One region of the Marinomonas sp. ABL3_031 genome, then DNA from elsewhere that is predicted to be linked to it. Evidence: riboswitches for the same ligand, from Rfam matches in the RefSeq annotation. Region 1 holds a riboswitch; the other holds the start of a gene.
What was found. A riboswitch is a leader RNA that binds a small molecule or an ion and turns the genes downstream of it on or off. The one in region 1 is predicted to bind FMN.
Positions count from the first base shown of each region.

Region 2: linked by a shared signal. The riboswitch ahead of ACXAH2_RS10055 (6,7-dimethyl-8-ribityllumazine synthase) and the one ahead of ACXAH2_RS13005 (DMT family transporter) in region 1 are both predicted to bind FMN.

Region 1 covers NZ_JBSWYU010000011.1:106,934-112,998, forward strand. The annotation lists gene ACXAH2_RS12985 (hypothetical protein) at 1-203, shown strand, start outside; gene ACXAH2_RS12990 (lipoprotein N-acyltransferase Lnb domain-containing protein) at 206-1,999, shown strand; gene ACXAH2_RS12995 (hypothetical protein) at 2,076-2,261, opposite strand; gene rarD (EamA family transporter RarD) at 2,322-3,233, opposite strand; FMN riboswitch at 3,427-3,588, shown strand; gene ACXAH2_RS13005 (DMT family transporter) at 3,706-4,641, shown strand; gene ACXAH2_RS13010 (MFS transporter) at 4,839-6,041, shown strand.
Region 2 covers NZ_JBSWYU010000007.1:188,382-194,446, forward strand. The annotation lists gene cobW (cobalamin biosynthesis protein CobW) at 1-880, opposite strand, end outside; gene cobM (precorrin-4 C(11)-methyltransferase) at 884-1,663, opposite strand; gene cobJ (precorrin-3B C(17)-methyltransferase) at 1,678-2,454, opposite strand; gene ACXAH2_RS10050 (MliC family protein) at 2,573-2,932, opposite strand; FMN riboswitch at 3,152-3,295, shown strand; gene ACXAH2_RS10055 (6,7-dimethyl-8-ribityllumazine synthase) at 3,418-3,909, shown strand; gene ACXAH2_RS10060 (DUF1304 domain-containing protein) at 3,968-4,324, opposite strand; gene rsmS (pleiotropic regulatory protein RsmS) at 4,360-4,509, opposite strand; gene ACXAH2_RS10070 (methyl-accepting chemotaxis protein) at 4,698-6,065, shown strand, end outside.

The sequences.
Region 1 (6,065 bases):
TGATCAAAAAAGATGGAGCAAAAACTAAGATCATGAACAGCTCGACAGAAGGGTGTGTTTCAACGACAGCGCTAAATCGAGAGGTTGAACCTACTTTCTTTGTAAATATTCTATCTGGTGGTGCGTTTGGCTCAAGTACCGATTACGGTACCGACAAAATGTGGAAATATGAAGACAGCATAGTACTGAATTGTCGAGATTAATTTTGATACCACTGTTTTATAAAGTAAAAGGAAGCGTCATTGCTTCCTTTTTTCTTGTTTTTTTTTCTTTAAACGTATTGTCTAGTCATGCTGAGGCTTTGTATGAGTCTTCGCAATGGCGTGCATTACTCCATATTCCCAATGATTTTTCTCTGATAAGTGACGTTAACTTTGTAGGACAGAAAAAAAATGCAGCTCAAATTGCGCTGCGAGACGGACTCGAGAATCTAACAGATAAGAAAACTAAAGACACATATTTATGTCAATATCCTGCCCGCTCTTTATGGATCGCGAAACATTATCCTGAGATTCAAATAACAGACCCTCTGAAAAAATGTCGAGGTCTTGCCCATTACATTGAGCGTGTGCCTGCAGATAAAGTTGTTCTTGTTTACGCCTACGAGAATATCGAACAGCCAGCAAGTATGATGGGACATGTTTTCTTAAAGTTTGCAGGAAAGAATACTAATGGCTTGACTTTAGAGCACGCTGTTTCTTTTTATACAGACACAAGAACGATGAATTTACCAAAACTATTATTTGATAGTCTAGTTGTTGGTAAAGAGGGTTTTTTTATTGTCTCTCCTTACAAAGAACAATTGCAGCAATATAATCTTGTGGAGCAACGTAATGTTATTGAGTACGAGCTTTTATTGGACGACTTTGATCGACAGCTTTTGCGTTTCCATATATGGGAGCTGAAAGACGTTGAGATGAAATATTTCTTCAATAAGTTTAATTGTGCCACGTTAACAAACAACCTTGTTGCTGTAGCAAATCCTGCTGTGCTTGAAGCTTCGGATAAATGGATTAGCCCTTTAGATGTTGTAAAAGCAAGTTATCGTAGCGACCTTCTTGCCTCACCAGTATTACGAGCATCAGATAGTTGGAAGATTCGTATGCTCAGTGATGCTCTTGATAAAAAAAACATTGATGCTGAAAAAGAGTTAGCTCGCTCCGCTAATCAAATATTGACAGAGGAGCAAAGATTTTTACTCTATTCTCTTGATGAAAGTATTCGTAATTTTGAACTAAGCGATTCTCAGGAACAAGCTCGTCGCTTAACAGATCAAGAACGATCTGAGTTGGCCTTGCGTTGGAATATCGAAGAGGATGCTGGACAGTTTATTGAATTGTCCTCATATAAAGACCCTCTCAAGCGCCCTGCAGATAGTCAATTAAATATTGCTTTTTTAGAGCGAGACGAACTGCTTTTACAATATATACCAACCTCTCATCAAGCTTCAGACGATCATAGAACCAGTTTTAGTGAATCAGAACTGGAGCTTCTTTCTTTTAAAGGAAGAGCTTCATTACAAACGGGAAAAATTGATTTAGATGAGTTGACCTTATATAAAATGGCTTCTTATATTCCCTATGATGTTTTCACTGGTGGACTTTCGAAGAAGTTTTCAGTGGGAATGAAGACAATAGAAGACGATCAACTTCAAGGTAAGAGAATGCCATACATCAGTGGCGGACTTGGAGTAAGCTTTGCTCTACATCAGGATTTATACTTGTATTCTATTTTAAATACCCAGTTGGAGGATGGGTGGAATTTAAGCATACGTCCTGAAATTGGTTTCTTCTTATATGAAATTTATTCCCTAAAAACTAGTTTTTCTTATTCAGAAGCCTTTCATCAAAGGGGGGCTGATAAGAGAGTGCAATACTTAAAAATAGATCAATCATGGTTCATAGATACAGACTATAGTTTTGTTTTCCATTATGAAAATCAGCGCGCAGCTGAAAATCAGAATGATCTTTATAGTCTTGAGCTAAGGCATTATTTTTAATTTGTCATGACACTTCTGGTTGGTCAATTAGGCTATCTATGTTCAGTAGGTATTGCGCGTTGAGCTAACTCAGTAGCTACGGATTCACAGCCTGTTGTAAACCTGGGATACCTTGGTTGCCAAAAATTCGATTTAACTCAATAACGTAAGGCCCCATTACCCATGCTGCTACGGTCACAAAAGGGGTTGGCATGTCTTGCCAGATTTTATCCGCTTCATAGGGCGTGTTAGCGGCAACTAAAGTGGAGGTCAGTCGCGGCAAAAATAAATTATTAAATGAGCCCTCTCGATAATAAAATAAAAGAGTCGATACTGCAGATATTTAAACTGGCTCAGCAGGATGCAGGGGGTTGCGACGAGACTTACGTAAGTGACGAACTGAGTCAAAGATTAAGGCACCTAATGCAGACCAGATAAGAATGAAAGTGATCAGTTTTTCGATGCTTAGAGGCTCCCCGTAGACGAAGACGGCAAGGAAAAACATGCCCGTTGGCCCTATGTATTGCATGAAGCCCAAGGTGGTCATGCTTACGCGATTAGCGGCTGCAGCAAAACACATGAGCGGTACCATGGTTACTGGGCCTGAAGCGAACAGTAACCAATTGGTTATGGCGTCATTCGCCAATAAGTTAGCGGTTGGTGAAGGGCTTTGCATTAGATAGATCGCGGCGATAGGTAACATAAGACCGGTTTCGACCGCCATGCCGGTAAAACTGTCGATGGCGATTTTTTTGCGCACCAAACCATAAATGCCAAAAGTAACGGCCAAAACTAAAGCAACCCAAGGTAATGAGCCAAATTGCACCACTTCAAATACCACAGCACAAAAGCACAGAACGATAGCAAGACGACGAATCGAGTCGAGTTTTTCTTTAAAGAAAATCACTCCTAGCATGATGCTAATCAGCGGGTTTATGTAATAGCCTAAACTGGCGCTGAGCATTTGATTGTGTTGCACGGCCCAAATGAAGGTGCCCCAGTTCACACCAATGAGAAGAGTTGAAAAGAGCAGGCCTAACATGGCGCGTTTGGACGTAATTGCCGCTTTTAAGGCGCTACCATACTTGAGAATAAGGATGAGGGCACAAACGAGTACACAGGACCAAATAACCCTATGAGCCAATACTTCTGGTGCTGGTACAAATGACATTTCTTTGAAGTAAATCGGTGCAATAGCCCATAAAAAGAAGGCCGTAAAGGCAAGCATCAGTCCGCTTTTTGAAGAGTTTGGCATATTGTTATTCCAATTCCTTATTTCTGGATAGGCGAGTGTAGCGGAATCTGAAGGACTTCCCTAGCCTTGTCTCAAGTATTTATGGAAATAATGAAAGAAGCATGAATTCGAAGCTTGTTTATAAGGTCGATAGAGAAGCCATATTGCCTATCTGGAGGGATAAGGTTAAAGTTGGCATGTAAATTTCGTAAACATCGAACTTCGGGGCGGGGCGGAATTCCCCACCGGCGGTGACTTTAAAAGTGTGACTTTTAAACAGCCCGCGAGCGCTTAAAATTCATCTTGGATTTTAAGGTCAGCAGATCTGGTGTGATTCCAGAGCCGACGGTTACAGTCCGGATGATAGAAGATCGACCAAGGCAAATGTGTCTCTATTCACTCGGGGCAGATTGGCTGTTGCATGCCTTGGCATGCGACATGGTATATTCGTTTTCATCACCCCTGTGCATCTTATATTTTGGAGAAAGCAAAGATGGCAGGAACATTCTTTATCATGATAGCGTGCTTTACTTGGGCACTGGATACTTTAATCCGATACCCCTTGCTAGGTGCTGGCTATTCCACCTTACAAATTGTTCTGATCGAACACCTTACCTTGATTCTATTTGTCGCACCCATGTTGTGGCGTTATCGTCATGTCTATCGTCATTTGTCTAGGGCAAGTTTGTGTTGCTTGTTTTTCATCGGCGGAATAGGTTCGGCAGTTGGTACTTTGGCCTTTACAGAAGCCTTCCAATATTTGAACCCTACTGTGGTGATTTTACTGCAAAAATTACAGCCTATTGTTGCTATATTGCTGGCATATTGGTTCTTAAAAGAACAAATTGAAGGAGGCTTTGTACGCTGGGCTGGCGTCATTCTCTTGGGTAGTTTTGTCATGATGTGGCCGGACCTTCGTCAATTAGGCGAGGTACAGTGGCATTATTCAAATGATCAAATGAGTATTGTCAAAGGTTATGGTTTTACGCTGGTGGCTGTTTGCGCTTGGGGAGCGGCAACGGTATGCGGAAAATACTTATCAAAGCAAAATGTACCGGCAAATGCCATTATGTCAGGGCGCTTTGTTGCCGGTTTGATGGTTTTAGCACCGTTAGCCTTTATGCAGACTGAAAGTTTAGTGGCGATGCAAATCACCGTTATGGGGCTAGTCATAGTGATGGCCTTACTAAGTGGTTTTATCGGTATGTGGTTTTACTATCAAGGCTTAAAAACCGTACCTGCACAGATGGCGACCTTGGCAGAATTGTCCTTCCCGGTATTTGCTGCGGTGATTAACTGGTACTTCTTGGAAATGGGATTAACGCTTTATCAGATCATTGGTGGGTTAATGTTGATCTTGGGGAATATTGGTTTACGTATCAAAGAGCTACGTAAAGCAGAGTTGAACACCTTGTCGCAAAGGGCTTAATATGCTCGGCCAAAGTTCAGCCAGTGGGCTGTGCTTTGGCTTGTATTTTCATTGTTTCTTTGCTCTAACGGCACCTTTCTTTATTTTTTGCAGGAATAATCTGTGCTTGTTTATCTTTTTAATCACACCTTGTAATAGAATAGCGCCAGCAATTTGAACAAAGGGTCAGGATTATTAGTGACTCGAAAGGATTATTCATGTCTCTCACTCAAACACCGCACAATGTATCCCAAACTCAATGGCTCGAAGTCATTTTACTTTGGGTTGCAGGTGTTTCTGCGGCCATGCAATTTGCCAAGTTTTCGGTGTCGTTTGACGCTTTGTTGGCGTACTACCAAAAAAGTGCGACCTTAACGGGTATGTCCTTATCGATTGTCGGTATTGCAGGGTTAATATTTGGTGTGTCTGCTGGCATGATTGCCAGTCGTTTTGGTTATTTACGGGTGTTAATTGGCGCCTTGTTACTGGGCGGTACCTTGTCTATGGTGCAATCAATGTTACCGTCATTTAATTTGTTGATGATGACCCGCTTGTTGGAAGGTTTCTCTCAATTAGGTGTGGTTGTGGCAGCGCCCACTTTGATTGCCAAATTCAGTGCGCCACAACATAAATCCTTGACTATGGGTATTTGGGGTACTTTCTTTGGGGTTGCTTTTGCTGTGTCTGGTGGTTTGGGTAAAAGTATTTTAGAAACTCATGGATTAAGTGCTTTGCTATTGGCTCATGGCATTTTCATCAGTGGCATAGGCATTATTTTGTTCTTCATATTAAGAAATAATCCGCTACTTATTTTACCGCCTGTGGTGGGGGATCAAGGCAGCATTATTGTTCAGATGATACGCATTTATAAAAATCCTCGAGCTCTACTGCCAAGCTTGGTGTTCTTGTTCTATACCTGTACCTTGGTATCTATTCTTACTTATGTTCCGGGGTTAATCCATGACCAAGCTCTGCATAAAAGTATGTTGGTCATATTGCCTCTATTGAGTACCAGCGGGACTTTTTTGGCGGGTGCCATTGCACAATATGTTATGCGGCCACAGCGTGTGGCTTTGTTGGCGTATTTAGGGGTAGCGCTGGCGGCAATGAGTTTATTGCTTGTTTCTCATAATCCTTGGTGGCTTTCCTTCATCATGGGTAGCTTGGTGCTTTGTCTGGGTATGATTCCTGGCGCTTCCTTGGCGATGATTCCCAACCTTGCTCGCAACGCTAAGGAACAAGCTGAGGGCTATGGCTTATTGGCGCAATTCGGTAATTTGGGAGCGACCATTGGACCACCTAGCTACGCGGCGCTGATGACTCTATTTGGTTTGTCTGGCATTGTTGGCCTGGTGCTCTTGATATGTTTCTGCGGCGTGCTGTTTAGCTTGCTTGCCGCACGTCTTAAGGTGATTAGGTAATATTTTTTTGTGTGACAGCATGCA
Region 2 (6,065 bases), on a different contig from region 1:
TATTATGTCCCTCTATTAATTGTTCAAGCGCTTCTTGCAACAAGTCAGAAGACACTTCACCCAATTTCACCACAAAAGAATCAAAATGATCATGGGCATGTTCGTGATGTTCACCGTGAGCATGATGATGATCATGATGGTTATGTACTGCGTCAATACGCTCTTCTGAAGCGGCATCAATGCCTAATAGTTTATCCAAAGAAGCTTCACCGTTTTCGATATAAACGGTTTTCACAGTATTGGGTGCTTCTTTGGCTATCACTTGTTGCACTTTGACGCGCTCAGCATCGTCCAATAAATCATTTTTGCTGACCACCACTAAGTCCGCAGCACTCAACTGATCGTCCAATAACTCTTGCAAACTTGGATCATGGTCTAAACTATCATCCGCCAAACGCTGCGCTTGTACTTCCTCTTCATTGTGAGCAAAACGTCCAGCCGCAACGGCAGGACCGTCCACAACCGTGATCACAGCATCAACCGTACAATGTTCTTTGATACCCGGCCAGTTAAAGGCTTGCACTAGAGGCTTTGGTAAGGCTAAACCACTGGTCTCGATCAAGATGTGGTCAATATCGTCACGACGTGCGACTAACTGTTCCATCACGGGCAAAAACTCTTCTTCTACGGTGCAACAAATACAGCCGTTAGCCAGTTCATAAAAGCCTTCTTTGCTGCGCTGACCACCGCTTTGTTCGTCGTCGCAATCCAGCGGACAAGCACGTAATAAATCTGAGTCAATGTCTAACTCACCAAATTCATTCACGATAACAGCAATACGTTTGCCTGCCGCTTGTTTCAATACGTTAGAAAGTAAAGTCGTTTTACCGCTGCCCAAGAAGCCAGTCACTATGGTGGTAGGGATTTTATTTAGTTGCATGAGTTATCCTTTGTTCTTCTCAGTACGATGGATTTTGCGAAAAATGTGTGCCTGAGTTTTGTCGTATAAATAAGAGTCAGCAAAGTCATCTGTGTCTAGCACTTTACCCACTAAAATCAAACTGGTGCGAGTAAATTTCTTTGCTCTTACTTTTGCCACTATGTCAGCCAAAGTACCCGTCACGAAATCCTGATCAGGCCAACTGGTGCGATAGCACACTGCCACAGGGCAATCTTCCCCATAATGCGGAATCAGTTCTTCAACAATTTTATGAATGCGCGTAATACCAAGGTGAATCGCCAAGGTAGCGCCACTTTGTGCTAGAGCGGGAAGTCGCTCACGCTCAGGGAAAGGCGTTTTGCCCTCGTAGCGCGTCATAATGACGGTTTGCGATACACCGGATAAGGTCAGCTCTTTTTTCAATAAGGCGGCAGAAGCCGCCACGGCACTGACTCCAGGAATCACTTCATAGTCAATATTCAAAGTTTGCAAACGTCGAATCTGTTCACCAATGGCACCATATAAAGCGGGATCGCCTGACTGCAGTCGCGCCACGTCTTTGCCTTCTTTAGCAGCCTTTTCAATAACAGCAGTCGTCTCATCCAAGGTCATTTCTGCGCTGTCATAAATGGTTTCTGCTGTGCCTCTTACGCTATCGATGACTTGCTCTGGAATAAGCGAACCCGCATACAATATCACCTGACAGGAAGCGATGGTTTTCACCGCCTTTACTGTCATTAAATCTGGGTCACCTGGACCGGCACCAATAAAATAAACCGTCATTTAATGCCTCTTTATTAAAGCTTTTTAGAGTAGCCTCGTGGCGTGTAAATCCACTCTTTATCGCCATTCACTATGTGTTTGGTATCTGAATTGCCGACGCTTACCATGGTAAACATGTCCACATCTTTGGCATCTAACTCACCTAGGGTAATAAAACGAATCTCTTCTTCTGGACGAGTTAACTGACGACCTATCATCACTGGGGTACTTGCTGGACGATATTGCAACAAAACATCACGTGCATGATTAAGCTGCCAGTCTCGTTTTTTGGACACAGGGTTGTAAAAAGACACGACAAAGTCCCCAGCACCGCAGGCATGCAAGCGCTTATCTATGGTTTCCCAAGGGGTTAATAAGTCCGATAAAGAAATGGTACAAAAGTCGTGACCTAGCATGGCACCAACACGGCTTGCGCCAGCTTGCATAGCTGAAATGCCGGGAATCACTTCAATGTCTACCTTTAGCCATTCAGGATGCGACTCTTTGCCCTGTAATTGCTGATCCAGCAATTCAAAAACCAAGGTTGCCATGGCGTAGATACCAATGTCGCCGCTGGAAATCAGTGCCGTTGTTTTCCCTTCAGCGGCTAACGACAAAGCCAAGCGAGCGCGCCCTATTTCTTCTCCAAGGGGCAAATCATGGAAGGCTTTACCCTCACTCAATTCACCTAGTAAGTTAAGGTAATAGCCATAACCTACCCAGTCAGAACAAGCTGCCAGAGCACGGGTTGCATTAGGTGCGACCAAACCTAAGTCACCTGGTCCCATGCCCATCACAAATAATTTACTCATCTAATCTCTGATACTCAATAATTTACCAAAACGGCTTTATTGGCGGCTATTGTACACGGATTAATGAATTGACGGGATGAAAACACTGGCAATGAAAGTGAAGGATTCTCAGGCAAGATTAAGATTCTACTTTAACAAGGCGACAATTAACTTTATCACCCGCGTCCAGCTCCAACCTAGCGTCTTGATTATACGCCCAAAAAGACACAGATTTACCCAGGTAACTAACACCGGAAGCACTGACAGCTTGAGTTAAATAATAACTTTTTTCTTGCCATATTAATTCGGCTCGATTGCCATGAAAATAAGCGAGTAACTCGTCCTGCTCACAACGATAAATCACCAGATTGGTTTGATTTTCGATTTCAATGGAAACATCGTCAGACTGAGTGTGTGGATCGATATTGCTACAAGCAGTCAGGAAGGAACAAACAAGTATGGATAAACTTTTTGTCAAAGGACGTTGAGAAAATAACATAACAAAGACTCCATTCTTGTGTAAACCCAGTTGTTAAATATAAGGTATTTCCACTCTATGTGAAGTGAACGTAGTGGTCTAAAAAGTTAACTTTTGTTACCAATACGACATAAATGTGTCATTAGGTGACAAACCTCTGATAAGCCTAATAAATTTTCAAATAGACTTTGACAAGTCTTTCTTTCTACACGTATATTTTACAGATCGGAGATATTCCGATTTCGTTCTCGGGGCGGGGTGAAATTCCCCACCGGCGGTAAAGACTCAGTCTAAGCCCGCGAGCGCCTAATCAAATGATTAGGGTCAGCAGATCTGGTGTAACTCCAGAGCCGACGGTTATAGTCCGGATGATAGAGAGCGTGTCAGACAAAACCGCAACAGGTATCACCGCTTGGTGAAACCCTATTTTGGTATTCCGTGATTATTCGGTGTTTTTGCCTGCCCGTTCGCCCTGATTCACATTTCGCTTATATTAGGATACAAAAATGAATCAGAGCTCAACGAATCAATTTGATTTCAATCCAGCTAACAAACGCATTGCGATTCTTCATGCTGCTTGGCACGAAGAGATTGTGATGAACTGTGCCAACGCTTTTTGTGAAGAGTTGGTTGCACGTGGTTATAACAAAGATCTCATCGATCTTATTCCTGTGCCCGGCGCCTATGAAATTCCACTGCAAGCCAAGTTATTGGCAAAAAGTGGTCAATACGCAGCGATTGCCGGTACCGCTTTAGTGGTCGATGGTGGTATTTATCGTCACGACTTTGTCGCACAGACGGTATGCAGCGCGTTGATGCAAGTGCAATTAGAAACAGAAGTGCCTGTGCTAACAGCCGTGTTAACCCCGCACAACTTTCATGAACATGAAGAGCACAAGAACTACTTTAGCCGTCACTTTGTGAAAAAAGGCACTGAGTTAGCAAATGCTTGTGACCAAGCCATTCGCCTAACGGAAAGCGCCAAAGCACTAGCGTAATTATTTACGTAAAGGCTAAAACATCAGCGTCCCGCCTGTAAGGATGGGACGCTTCCCTTTACAGAAGAGTTACCGCCAGAAAACTAATGGCACTCGGCACTGCCTGAATAAAGAGAATCTTTTTGCTGGATGTCATACCACCGTAAAGACCCGCCACAAAAACACAAAGCAGAAAAAAGATCACGATAGACTGACCCGTTTCGCCTAGCCACAATCCCCATAACAAGCCAGCGCCTAAGAAGCCGTTGTATAAACCTTGATTCGCTGCTAACACCTTACTGGCCTCTGCAAACTCTTCGGTTAGGCCAAACGCTTTCCGCCCTTTTGAAGTAGTCCAACAAAACATTTCCAAATACAATATATAAAAGTGCAGCAAGGCCACGGCGGCCACCAAAGTCATTGTAATAATTGCCATATATCCTCCTTGCCAACAGGGTTCATTGGTACAAGTTATTCTTCTGTACTCAATTTATTTTCAAAGTCTTTCAAAACTAATCTTAATGCTTCAATTGCCACATCACGCGCTATTTGATTCGTTTCTAATAACTCAATTAAATCCACTGCCAATTTGACATGATCTGGGGCCTTCTCTAAACTCATTACTTTACTCGCTCTTTTTTTCTTAATCTAAAATCCCAGTAAAAATCTCAAACTTAGACAAACCTAGGCATGAATGGTCTAAAAAAATCCTTAAATTGGACCAATAGCCAGCAAGTTTAGCATGATATTTTTATGTATTAATTTTTGATTTCTAATTGAATTTTATTTCTTTGTAGATGGTGTTAATTATGAGTTTATCAGTAATCCAGAGGTTGTTAATTGGATTTGGCGTTCTATTGGCATTACTGATTCTCATAGCCGGAACCGGACTTGTTGGCCTAGCTAGCATGAAATCTCATTTAAATACGGTGACTGGGTATGTCGCCAACATTTCTGATGAAACCACACAACTAAGTGATCAATTATCATTAGCAGATATCGCTGTACTCAGCGCCCTAGTCACTAAATCAGAGCAAGCTCTAGACGCACCAGTTGAACGATATTCACAAGCTAAACAAGCCTTTATTATTCGTTTAACCAGCTTAGAAAAAACGGTAGATACTCAATCCGACATGCCCCAAATATTAGAAGACTTTCGCAATCGGTCAATGGAATTATTTAAAATCGCAGAGCAGTCTATTAGTACTCACAAACAATCTCTTGTATATAAACAGCAACTTCCAGATATGAAACTAAACTGGTTAGATACATTAAAGTTTGTTGCTGAAGATATTGCCGCTGTGAAAGAAGACGCCACATCAGGTGAGCAAGAGTTTGCTTTAACCTATGCAGACTCCCAAATGAAAACACTCTTGGATACTTCTTCAGATTATTTCAATATAATAGATTTAGAAGAATTAGATTTTATGCGTGATGTCATGGATAAAGGTTTAAATCGCATAAAAGACATATTACCCACGATTAACGACGAAGCAATATCAGAAGCCATCAATGAACTGCTTGCCAATTATTATGATGACAATGGCGTATTAGCAATACATTACAAGATCGGTTTGCTTGCGAAAGAATCAGAAACAGCAGCGGCAGACTTATTAGCTAAAATACAACAAATGAAAACCTTATCCAACTCACTTCAGCAACAAGTTGCTCAGGTGCGAAATCAGGCAAAAGATCAAGCATTTCAAGCATCAACCGTTGCCGTCAATATCACAGTGATCGCCGCAATATTATCTATTTTAATCGCTATCTTGATCATCACCTGGGTCAGTCGAAGCATCAAACGCCCTCTCGCTGAAGTGATGAAAGTATTAGGAATTGTCGCAAAAGGTGATTTTACTCAACGCATCAACTTAACCACTAAAGATGAATTTGGCGACCTTTCTGGTTGGGTGAATGATCTAATTAGCCACCTAAAAGAAGTTATTACAGAAGTCAGAGCAGCCTCGGATAAAGTTGGGCAAGCCTCCCACCAGACCAACAGCATTGCCAAATCTTCCCAGCAAATTATGCTTATTCAAAATGACAAAACTACTAGCGTAGCATCCGCCATGACACAAATGGCTGCAACCGTTCAACAAGTATCGAAAAATACCGAAGACAGTTTGGAGAAAATAGAAACAGTAGATGATTGGGCTAGACAAAGCTATGATAAAATG